Regions from separate parts of the Flammeovirga sp. SubArs3 genome, predicted to be linked through region 1. Evidence: riboswitches for the same ligand, from Rfam matches in the RefSeq annotation. Region 1 holds a riboswitch; each other region holds the start of a gene.
The links. Region 1 has a riboswitch for cobalamin ahead of QL232_RS19770 ((2Fe-2S) ferredoxin domain-containing protein). Riboswitches for the same ligand answer to the same signal wherever they lie in the genome.

Region 1 (3,283 bases):
CAAATTTATCGCATCGGTTTGATGGATAACATTGACTGGCACATTTGGATTTTTCAAGACCCTATTTTCCCTTAGTAGCTGAGATGGATGACGTCCTCCTCCAATTAAACCTGCCATTCGGACAGCTGTCAATTGTTTTCCAAAATGTTGACGTAATACTTTTTCTGCTTGATATATATTTTTCCCTCCAATACTTTCAGGAGTGAAATGATCTGATTCTTGAATAGATTGATTGGTATTTGGATAGACAGAAGTGGAACTTACAAAGATGACTTTTTGATGAGTAGGTGTATGTTTTGTCAATTGTTCAATTTGTTTGACATACACTCCATTTTGATCTCTCCGGTCAGCAGGAGGAAAACAAATAATTAAAACATCAGATGAATTGATAAAATCACTCCAGCATCCATGAATTTTATCTTCTTCTATTTTAATCAGTGAAATTTGTTCTGAAGGTTCAAAAGTGAGTAATTCTTCTATTGAGGCAACACTACCTCTCACATCAAACCCTCTTTCTCTTAAACAATTGGCTAATGGTTTTCCTAACCAACCTACTCCTACAATAGTCACCTTTCTTTTCATACTGTTTCCAATTTTATCCCTTTTAATTGTACTTCTAAACAGTATTGCCAAGCATGGTTTTCAAGCCAAATTAGCCCAAGTTCTTCACCAAATTTATTTTTTAGTCGAATCCCTTTTTTTAAGGAGTCCAACTGTTCAAAATATTCAACTACTGCAATTCTCTTTTTGACTAGATTTTGATTTTTCTGATCAATTGGAGCGATAATCAACTCTATTGTTTCCTCTGCCAATTCTAGTTCAAGAGTATACTTTTGACTGTAATTGACATTTTTAATTTCACTAAATGAAAATGATGTTCGATTAGCAAGAGAAAGCGTAGAATATGGACTATTTTCCGATAAATAGAGAAAAAGTGGATAGGTATATTGATCAGAGGCAAAGCCTTTTGTTATTCGACATTCTCCAAGTTCTGAGTCCATCTTTATAGAAAATGGTTTTGGAGTAAAAGCACCTCTTTCTTTCTCCGATTTTATCTCAGACCATTCATCTTGATAGAGTAAATAGTCTTCAACGGGTTTTTGGTGTTCCAAATGGCTTTTAATAATTTCTAAGCCCTTTTGTGGAGTGAGATCTTTGTACCAATAGTTGGGTTGAACAATACATGTTGGAGCATCCTCACACCGGCCATTACATCTAGTTTTGATCGTATGAGTACTGTCCCATTGTCCGCTATTTCTAAGGTAAGCTCTTACATTTCGTACTACTTCCTCAGAACCTGCTTTTTGGCAAGATCCACCATCACAAAATAAAAAAATCTGTTGAGTCTCAGCAATGTTTTTCCCCATGATTCAGATTGTTTGATGAATAGCAACAATTGGGGATAATAGAATGACAATCTGTTTATTGTTAGCAAGTTAGTAAAACTAACAAAGTGTACTAATAGATTGAAGGTCACAACTTTTATTCCCGAAAGTTTGTTTTCTTGTTTGCAAAAAAAGGTAGGTATTCTGACTTGCTTTCTTCTGTTACTCCTTCCCATTTATCTTAACAGTGGCTCATTGTAACAAAATTGTTTTCGAAAGAAAACGAAAGCTTACAGCTGCGGGTACAGTTTTGGATTCACACCAAATTCCCTTTTCATTCCAACATTAGGAACTCCTTTTCAGCAGTGGCAAATTTACTTAATTTTAGTTGGTAAGCAAACCTTGTTAAGAACAAAGTCTAAACGGCTCTGTACTGATGTAAATGGTAAATAAACTATCTCAAATCCATAATCCAGATAAGTTTTCTCTAAAACAGGTGATAATTGCTGCTGATAAGAAAATGATTCTGGCCTTTGAGGATCTTTGGTATATATTTCTTCCCAAGGAAGTGCAAAAAATACCTCTTTTTTATAATATCGATGGAAAGGAAACAATGTTAAGTAATCAGGAACTGGTTTCTCCTGAAACCGAAGGTAGGCAATGGTATCAATAATACTTCTATCACAAAAAATTGCTTCGGAATATTCTCTTAAATGATCTAATGTTCTTTGAAAGACTAGTTCACTAAACCGTTCAACGTTCTTCCATGGCATGCCTTCTCTTCCATATTTCTGTTCATCTATTATCACCTGACGCGAGGCTTCGGGCATTGTTAATACACTCGACCTTTCAATCGTATTAATCAAGGTCGTTTTTCCTGTACCTGCTGCTCCTGAGATGATAGAAATACTCATTAGTAGACTTGTATTAAAATGAGATAAAAAGCAATGAGTAAAACGAAAAACCAACTAGTACTATAGTTGATATTTGCTACTTTATAAATTTCTTGATGCAGAATAGATCTTTGATTAGTTCCGATATATGGTTTCTCTACCAATTTGCCTCCATAATAATTAGGACCACCAAATCTCACTTTTAGAATATAGGCTAAAGCAGCTTCCGGATACCCCGCATTGGGACTACTATGTTTTTTTCCTTCAGTGAAAACTGTTGCCAAACCTCCGAACCGAAATGAAACGACCAACATAAAAAAAGCTGTTAGTCGGGCAGGAATATAATTCGCAACATCATCTAGTTTGGCTGCAAATCTCCCAAATTGTTCATAGCGGTCATTTTTATAGCCAATCATAGAATCAAAAGTATTGATCATTTTATAGGCCATTGCTCCGGGAACTCCTAAAATGACAAAATAGAACAAGGGGGCAATTACACCATCACTTAAGTTTTCAGACATAGTTTCAAGGGTAGCCGTACGAATTTGCTGTTCATTTAATGCTGAAGTATCTCTACCTACAATCCAAGAAAGTCTTTTTCTCCCTGCCTCTAATCCTTCTTTTTCTAATACATTAAACACTGCAATTCCTTCTTTTACTAATGTTTTATTGGCTAAACAGTAAAACAATAAAATGACACTAAGAAGTATTGATACAATAGTATTTAACTCATCAATATAGTTTAGTACATAGTAAGGAACTACAAATGATAAACTCACTAAAGTAATCGTTAATAAAGCTCCTTTTAAAAACTTATTTTTTCCATTATTTAGACGCTTTTCTCCCTTCGCTATAAGGTTTCCATATCCCACAATAAGGTGTGGCAAAACTCTAGGATCTCCAAAAATTTGATCCAACACAAAGGCAATAATTAAGATGAGTATTGACTTTATATCCATGAAGTAAGTGCTTTAATAATTTGTTTGTTAGCCGTTGGTGATTGTACAGAAAGTCGAATAAACTCTCCTTCTAAACTAGTAAAATTGGTAGCGTCTCTTATCAAAA
Region 2 (3,283 bases), on a different contig from region 1:
GTGATCATATTGGAGAATACGTATCTAAAGTAGTACAACATATTAAAGATTCAGGTCTTACATATCAGTTTTCTCCTATGGGGACAGTAATCGAAGCTGAAACGGTTACTGAACTATTAAAGGTAGTAGACGATGCTTATAAGATTATGGATCCCATCTCTGACCGTATTTATTGTGTAATGAACATGGATTACAATAAAAATAAATCAGGGATGATTAAGGCGAAAACAGAATCTATTGAGAAAAGAATAGGTAAAGTTTAGGCTGAGAGAAGAGAACATTGGATGTTCTCTTTTTTTATTGAAAACATTTCCGAGCATAGGTAGTTAATTCTCTGTAACACTTATGTAGACCATGAAAAATTATCTAATAATAGGAGGGGCTTCCGGAATAGGAGAAGCATTAGTAAAAACACTTGCAGAAGGTGGAAATAGAGTATTTGCTACTTATAATAAGACAATGCCTACGTTTGAGAACGAAAATACACATTACCAACAGTATGATGTACTTTCGGAGACCAATAACTTTGATCAGCTTCCAGATGAACTAAATGGAGTAGCATATTGTCCTGGTAGTATAAACCTGATGCCTTTTACAAGATTAACGCCTCAAAGTTTTATTGATGATTTTCAGCTTCAAGTCAACGGAGCCGTAAAGGTTTTACAAGCAGTGATCAATAAACTGAGAAAATCACAAGGGAGCATTGTATTGTACTCAACAGTTGCAGTGCAGACAGGTTTTAAGTTTCATACTCAAGTAGCTGCATCAAAAGGTGCGATAGAAGGGTTAACAAAAGCATTGGCAGCAGAATATGCTCCAAAGGTTAGAGTAAATGCAATAGCACCATCATTAACCGATACTCCTTTGGCATCAAAATTACTTAGTGATGAATCAAAGAAGGAAGCGAATGCCAGTACTCACCCATTAAAGAGAATTGGTGAGGCTGAAGATATTGCAAGATTATCTGCTTTTCTTTTATCGGATCAATCCTCTTGGATGACAGGACAAATCTTGCATGTGGATGGAGGTATATCAACACTTAAATTATAATCATCATGTTTGGACTATTTAAAAAGAAATCACCCAAAGAAAAATTAGAAGCGAAATACAAGAAGCTTTTGGAAGAATCACATCGTTTGTCGCATACAGATCGAAAAGCTAGCGATCTAAAAATGTACGAAGCGAACGAAGTGCTAAAAGAATTAGAAAAATTATAAGCGGTTTAAATATCGTATTATGTTAAGGTTTGTGGTTATTAGATACCGCAAACCTTTTTTTAATATTATTTATTAATAAGATTAAATAATGATCAACATCACTTTGAATTAAATTAAACCACACCACTTTTGTTTCGCATTGGTTCCGTAAGGAATAACAGGGAATCTAGTGAAAATCTAGAACTGTACCCGCAACTGTAAAAGTTCAAAAAGTCATTTTTCAATAGGCCATTGTAGTATACGAGAAGGCGAAAAGTGAGAGCTAAGTCAGGAGACCTACCAAGCATTTATTTTTTTAGACAAAACTTCGGGAATAAAGTTTGAAAAATTTCATGGTACCACTTGGTAGATCCCCTCTATCGAAGAAATGTAAGCTTACCTAGAGTTTTGTCACCTAATTTTTATTATTAAAAGCAAAGTGATGAACAAACAATTTACAAGACAATCATTCTATTTCGTAATACTCTTATTATTTGGACTATTCAGTTGTGATAAAGAAGAGGCATCAATCACTGCATATACTGTTGATTTTGATTGTAATGGTGGTACAAAAATAGAAAGCCAAGAAGTTTTAGCGGGCGAAAAGGTGACTACGCCAACGGACCCTACGAAAGAGGGACACGAATTTTTATATTGGACGAAAAATGATCAAGAATACGATTTTTCAAAAGAAGTAGTTGATGATTTTACATTAACGGCGTTATGGGAAGAAATCGAAGTCACCTATCAAGTCACATATAAATTTGACAATGGACAAGAAGATAGTGTAGCTACTGTCATCGAAAATGATCTATTAAAAGCTCCTCAAATCCCACTAAAAGAAGGGTTTATCTTTAAATTCTGGTCTGAAGATGGTGCTGAATTTAAATTTGGAGAGGCTGTTACTTCTAATATTGAACTGACGGCAATTTATGAAGAAGTCATTGATCAGTATGTTGTTTCCTTTGATCCAAATAATGGTGAGCAAATGACATTAGTAACTGTCGATGAAGATACTGAAGTAACTGAACCTGAAAATCCACAAAAGGAAGATTATGAGTTTCTAGGATGGTATTTAAATGATGAACTTTATGATTTTACTTCAAAAGTTAATGGTGATATTACTTTAATAGCAAAGTGGAAAATCGTAGCAGGAGAAACTACATTTGAATATGCGACCATTTCAAGAGATGATTTTAATAGTTTAAGTAACGGAGATCATATTATGGTAAAAGCTCAACTCAATTACCTATCTAGAGGTTGGGCTTGGGGTACTGAGGTTTATCTTGTTGATAATAAAGAAAATAGCTCAAAAGACTTATATAGCCATTCAAACTACGGAATGTTCACTTTCCCATTATCAGTAGCAAGCGATGACCCAATGATGGGCGGTACTTATGTATTTAATCTAGTAAAAGATGTTTACATGTCATCACCTCAATTAGGTTTTGGATATATGCGAAATGAGGAATTTGATGAAACAGGAACTCCTGCTTATGATGGTGGAAAATGGAATGCACCTATGCGTTACGGAATCGAGTTTTTCGATGAAATTATTAGAGGTAACGTTAGAGAAGTGAATTATTCTGCTGAAAAAGGTTTATCAGTAGTTGTTGGTACTGAGGAAGTAACGATTAAAAAGAGAGTGGAGGATGGCCAAGGGAATATCACATACGAGAATTTATCTGAAAGTGATACATCTTTATTTGACGATCATCTAGAACAGAATAGATATATCTACACTATCCAAGTAGAAGGCGAAACAGTTTCTGTTTTAAACAAAGATACATTGCAAGTTTACGCTTCAATCTTACCCTAAACACTAACTAAGAGGGAATACGTAAAAGTATTCCCTCCAAACGATTCTAATTATGAAAAATATTTTAAAAATACTTCCAGTAATACTCATTTCTGGGTGTGATAATTCAGAGATTGAAGACACAAGCTATAAACCTATTGATAATCCAGATGCACAACCTTATATCTCAGAGGTAATAGATTTCAAACCTGCTCCAGGTCAGTTTATGAATAAGGTAGAAAATGATTTTGAAGCAGCAGAAAACATTGTAGGTAATACAGATCAATTT
Region 3 (3,283 bases), on a different contig from region 1:
GGCCTAGTAAGTGTGTTTCAATTTAAAACACCCAATGCCACTTTAGCTACTAGACCATCAAATGCAACATTTATAGGTTTCTATACTTTAGAAAATCAAATGAGGTTGAAGTTGGAGCATACTATTTTTACCAAAGATGAAAACTGGTTATTCGAAGGAACATGGGAGTATGCTAAATACCCAGAGAAATATTACGGTATTGGTGGGGACACTCCAAATAGCAATGAACAGTTGATGGATTGGACCAAAGTTGATTTCCGACAACAGTTTCTGAAAAAAATTAGAGATAAGATGTTTTTTGGTCTTCAATACAGATACGCTAATTTTTGGGATATAAGTGTTGGACCAAGAGAGGATGGAAGTTATGGTGATGTCTCTGAAATACCTGGGTATGCAGGTGGTTCACTTTCAGGATTAGGATTTGTGTACAAATGGGACACAAGAGACCTTGTATTGACACCTTCTGGCGGGCATTATATTGAAGCTAAAATCGAAACCTATAACTCTTTTTTAGGAAGCGATTATAAATTCGAACGTATTTACTTGGATGCAAGAAAGTACTTTGATGTGAGTAGAGAGAAAGAAGGAAAAACAGTAGTGGCTTTTCAGGGTATTTACAACTCAACATATGGTGATGTTCCTTTTAGAGAAATGGCACTTATGGGAGGTTTGAATATGATGAGAGGTGTCTATGAAGGTAGATATAGAGATAATAATATGATCGCCTTTCAAGCAGAAGTAAGACAGCATATGTTCTGGAGATTAGGAATGACAGCCTTTGTTGCAACTGCTAACGTTTATGAAAATAGCAGTGATTTTAATTTTTCAGAAACTAAACTTTCGGGAGGTGTTGGTGTAAGGTTACTGATTAACGAAGAAGACAAAGCATCACTAAGAGCGGACTATGGAATTGGCCCTGATGGAAGCTCCGGAATTTATCTAACTTTTGGTGAAGCTTTTTAAGATGACATCATTATTATTTTTTGAATAAAAAATCAAGACAATAATTCTGTTTGTTTGAAATTTACAAACAGTCATTAAGCTCATTTTTAATAAAAGGTGAATCATGAAAAAAAATCTTTTATTAAAAATGAGCTTTTTTTTCATGATACAACCCAAATTTAATTTTGTATATAGTCGTTATGTGATCTCTGAAAACAAATCCTGATTTATTGTGTTATATATTATATTTTTTTTTGAACGAGTAATACAAAAAATGTTTCATTGATTGGGACAGGTGTTACTTTTTGAAATATTAGAATAGTACAATTATTGATAGGTAGTTAGCTCTCTTCTTATTAGCGCTAATTTTTGATTCAGTCAAGTAAAAAATGATAAAATTGAGAATATTTTTTTTTATAAAATTACCATCAAAAATGTTTGCAATAATCACGAAAAGGCTATTTATTTGTTAAAACGAAGGTGCTGAAGTGAAGTTGAGAATGCTTCAGTGAAAAGGGAAATAGGTGTAATTCCTATGCTGTTCCCGCAGCTGTAAGTTTTTAGATGAGTTCAATTTTTAACCACTATATCTTTTGGGTATGGGAAGGGAGAATTTCATCACTTAAAAACGAGCCAGAAGACCTGCCATCGTGTGCTTAATTTACCTCCTTCGGGATAAGGGAGAGCAAATCGTTGATCTATCTTCTTTGAATGTTTTCAAAGTTTTAGTCAAAGAGTCTTGTAAAGTAAAATTAGCAAACGTCAAATGTGCGGCAACAAATTAGTTGTCAGTGTTGTTTACATTAAAAACTTTAAATATAACAATGAGTTTACTAGATAAACGTGTAGCTTACAAACCTTTTGAATACCCAAAAGCACAAGAGTTCATTGATGCAATTCATCAGACTTTTTGGATTCACTCAGAAGTGAATTTTGATGCTGATATTCAGCAATTCAAAACAAACTTAAGTGATCATGAGCGTGATGTTATTGGTAATATTTTAAAGACATTTGCACAAACAGAAACAAACGTTCAGGATGATTTCTGGGGTGTGATCGGACAATTTATTCCTAAGCCTGAGATTAAAGCAATGGCGATCACTTTTGCAGAAAATGAAGCTAGACATGCATCAGCATACGCTCGTTTAAACGAATTGTTAGATTTGGATAATTTTGAGGCATTCCTAGAAGATGAAACAGCTATGGAACGTCTTGAAATGTTATCACAAGTGACAGTTGATGCACAAGGAAATGCAAAACCAGAAGATTTACTTCAGTCGATTGCAATTTTCTCTTGTTTCACTGAAAATGTAAACTTATTCTCTCAGTTTGCTATTCTTCTTTCATTCAAAAAATTCAAAAACCAATTAAAAGGTATTGGTAATATCATTAAGTGGTCTGCGAAAGATGAAAACTCACATGCAAGAGCAGGTATGTGGTTGTACAACTCCATGATTGCTGAATACCCTGAGTTGAATACTGAAGAATTACAAAACCGTATCTATGAAGCGGCTAAGATTTCTCATGATGTTGAAGTAAGATTACTTACAGGCATCTTTGAAAATGGCGAGTTTGATTTCTTACCAATCAATCACTTGGTACATTTCATGAGAGACCGTTTAAATAAGAGTTTATCAGAAATTGGTTTAAAGCCAACTTTCGAAGTAGACAAAGAAGTACTTAAAGAAATGCAATGGTTTGATGAGGAAGTATTCGGTCTTGCTCATGATGATTTCTTTGCCGTACGTCCAACAGAATATACAAAGAAAACTCAGTCAGTTACCGCTGACGATTTATTCTAAGCAAAAATACTACAATACAAGGGAGCAGCTATTCTCCCTTGTAATTTCAATTTCTTTCTAAACACCACTACACACCCTCAGTTCTTAATTATGTCTGAAATTACTTTAACTGCTGAAGCATCTAATTTGGAAGCAAGCCCAAAATGGATGACTCATGAAGGATTGCAAACTTTAAATAACGGTTACCTATTAGAAGGTGAAACTGTAAGAGATGCTGTAACAAGAATTGCTAAAGCTGCTGCAACTCGATTAAAAAGACCCGATTTCGAAAAAAGATTCTTTGACGCTATTTGGAATAACTATTTATGTCCTGCTTCACCTGTATGGTCAAATATGGGTACAGAAAGAGGATTACCAATCAGTTGTTTTGGTAGTTATGTGCCTGATAGTATTGCTGGTATCGGTTCTACTTTAGCAGAAGTAATGATGATGTCGAAAATTGGTGGAGGTACTTCTATCAATATGTCTGATGTACGTCCTAGAGGTGCTGAAATAACAAATAACGGTACTTCAAACGGTGTATACCCTTTCTTGGAAAT

Region 2: another riboswitch for cobalamin. It lies ahead of QL232_RS17765 (InlB B-repeat-containing protein); the one in region 1 lies ahead of QL232_RS19770 ((2Fe-2S) ferredoxin domain-containing protein).
Region 3: another riboswitch for cobalamin. It lies ahead of QL232_RS00250 (ribonucleotide-diphosphate reductase subunit beta); the one in region 1 lies ahead of QL232_RS19770 ((2Fe-2S) ferredoxin domain-containing protein).

Annotation. Positions count from the first base shown of each region.
Region 1 is NZ_CANDOA010000007.1:234,525-237,807, forward strand. It holds gene QL232_RS19765 (hypothetical protein) at 1-582, opposite strand, end outside; gene QL232_RS19770 ((2Fe-2S) ferredoxin domain-containing protein) at 579-1,367, opposite strand; cobalamin riboswitch at 1,502-1,699, opposite strand; gene QL232_RS19775 (AAA family ATPase) at 1,700-2,239, opposite strand; gene cbiB (adenosylcobinamide-phosphate synthase CbiB) at 2,239-3,177, opposite strand; gene QL232_RS19785 (aminotransferase class I/II-fold pyridoxal phosphate-dependent enzyme) at 3,168-3,283, opposite strand, start outside.
Region 2 is NZ_CANDOA010000006.1:165,287-168,569, forward strand. It holds gene QL232_RS17750 (thiamine-binding protein) at 1-263, shown strand, start outside; gene QL232_RS17755 (SDR family oxidoreductase) at 355-1,050, shown strand; gene QL232_RS17760 (Lacal_2735 family protein) at 1,056-1,217, shown strand; cobalamin riboswitch at 1,341-1,516, shown strand; gene QL232_RS17765 (InlB B-repeat-containing protein) at 1,639-3,015, shown strand; gene QL232_RS17770 (hypothetical protein) at 3,068-3,283, shown strand, end outside.
Region 3 is NZ_CANDOA010000001.1:63,436-66,718, reverse strand. It holds gene QL232_RS00255 (BamA/TamA family outer membrane protein) at 1-963, shown strand, start outside; cobalamin riboswitch at 1,404-1,607, shown strand; gene QL232_RS00250 (ribonucleotide-diphosphate reductase subunit beta) at 1,767-2,744, shown strand; gene QL232_RS00245 (ribonucleoside-diphosphate reductase subunit alpha) at 2,835-3,283, shown strand, end outside.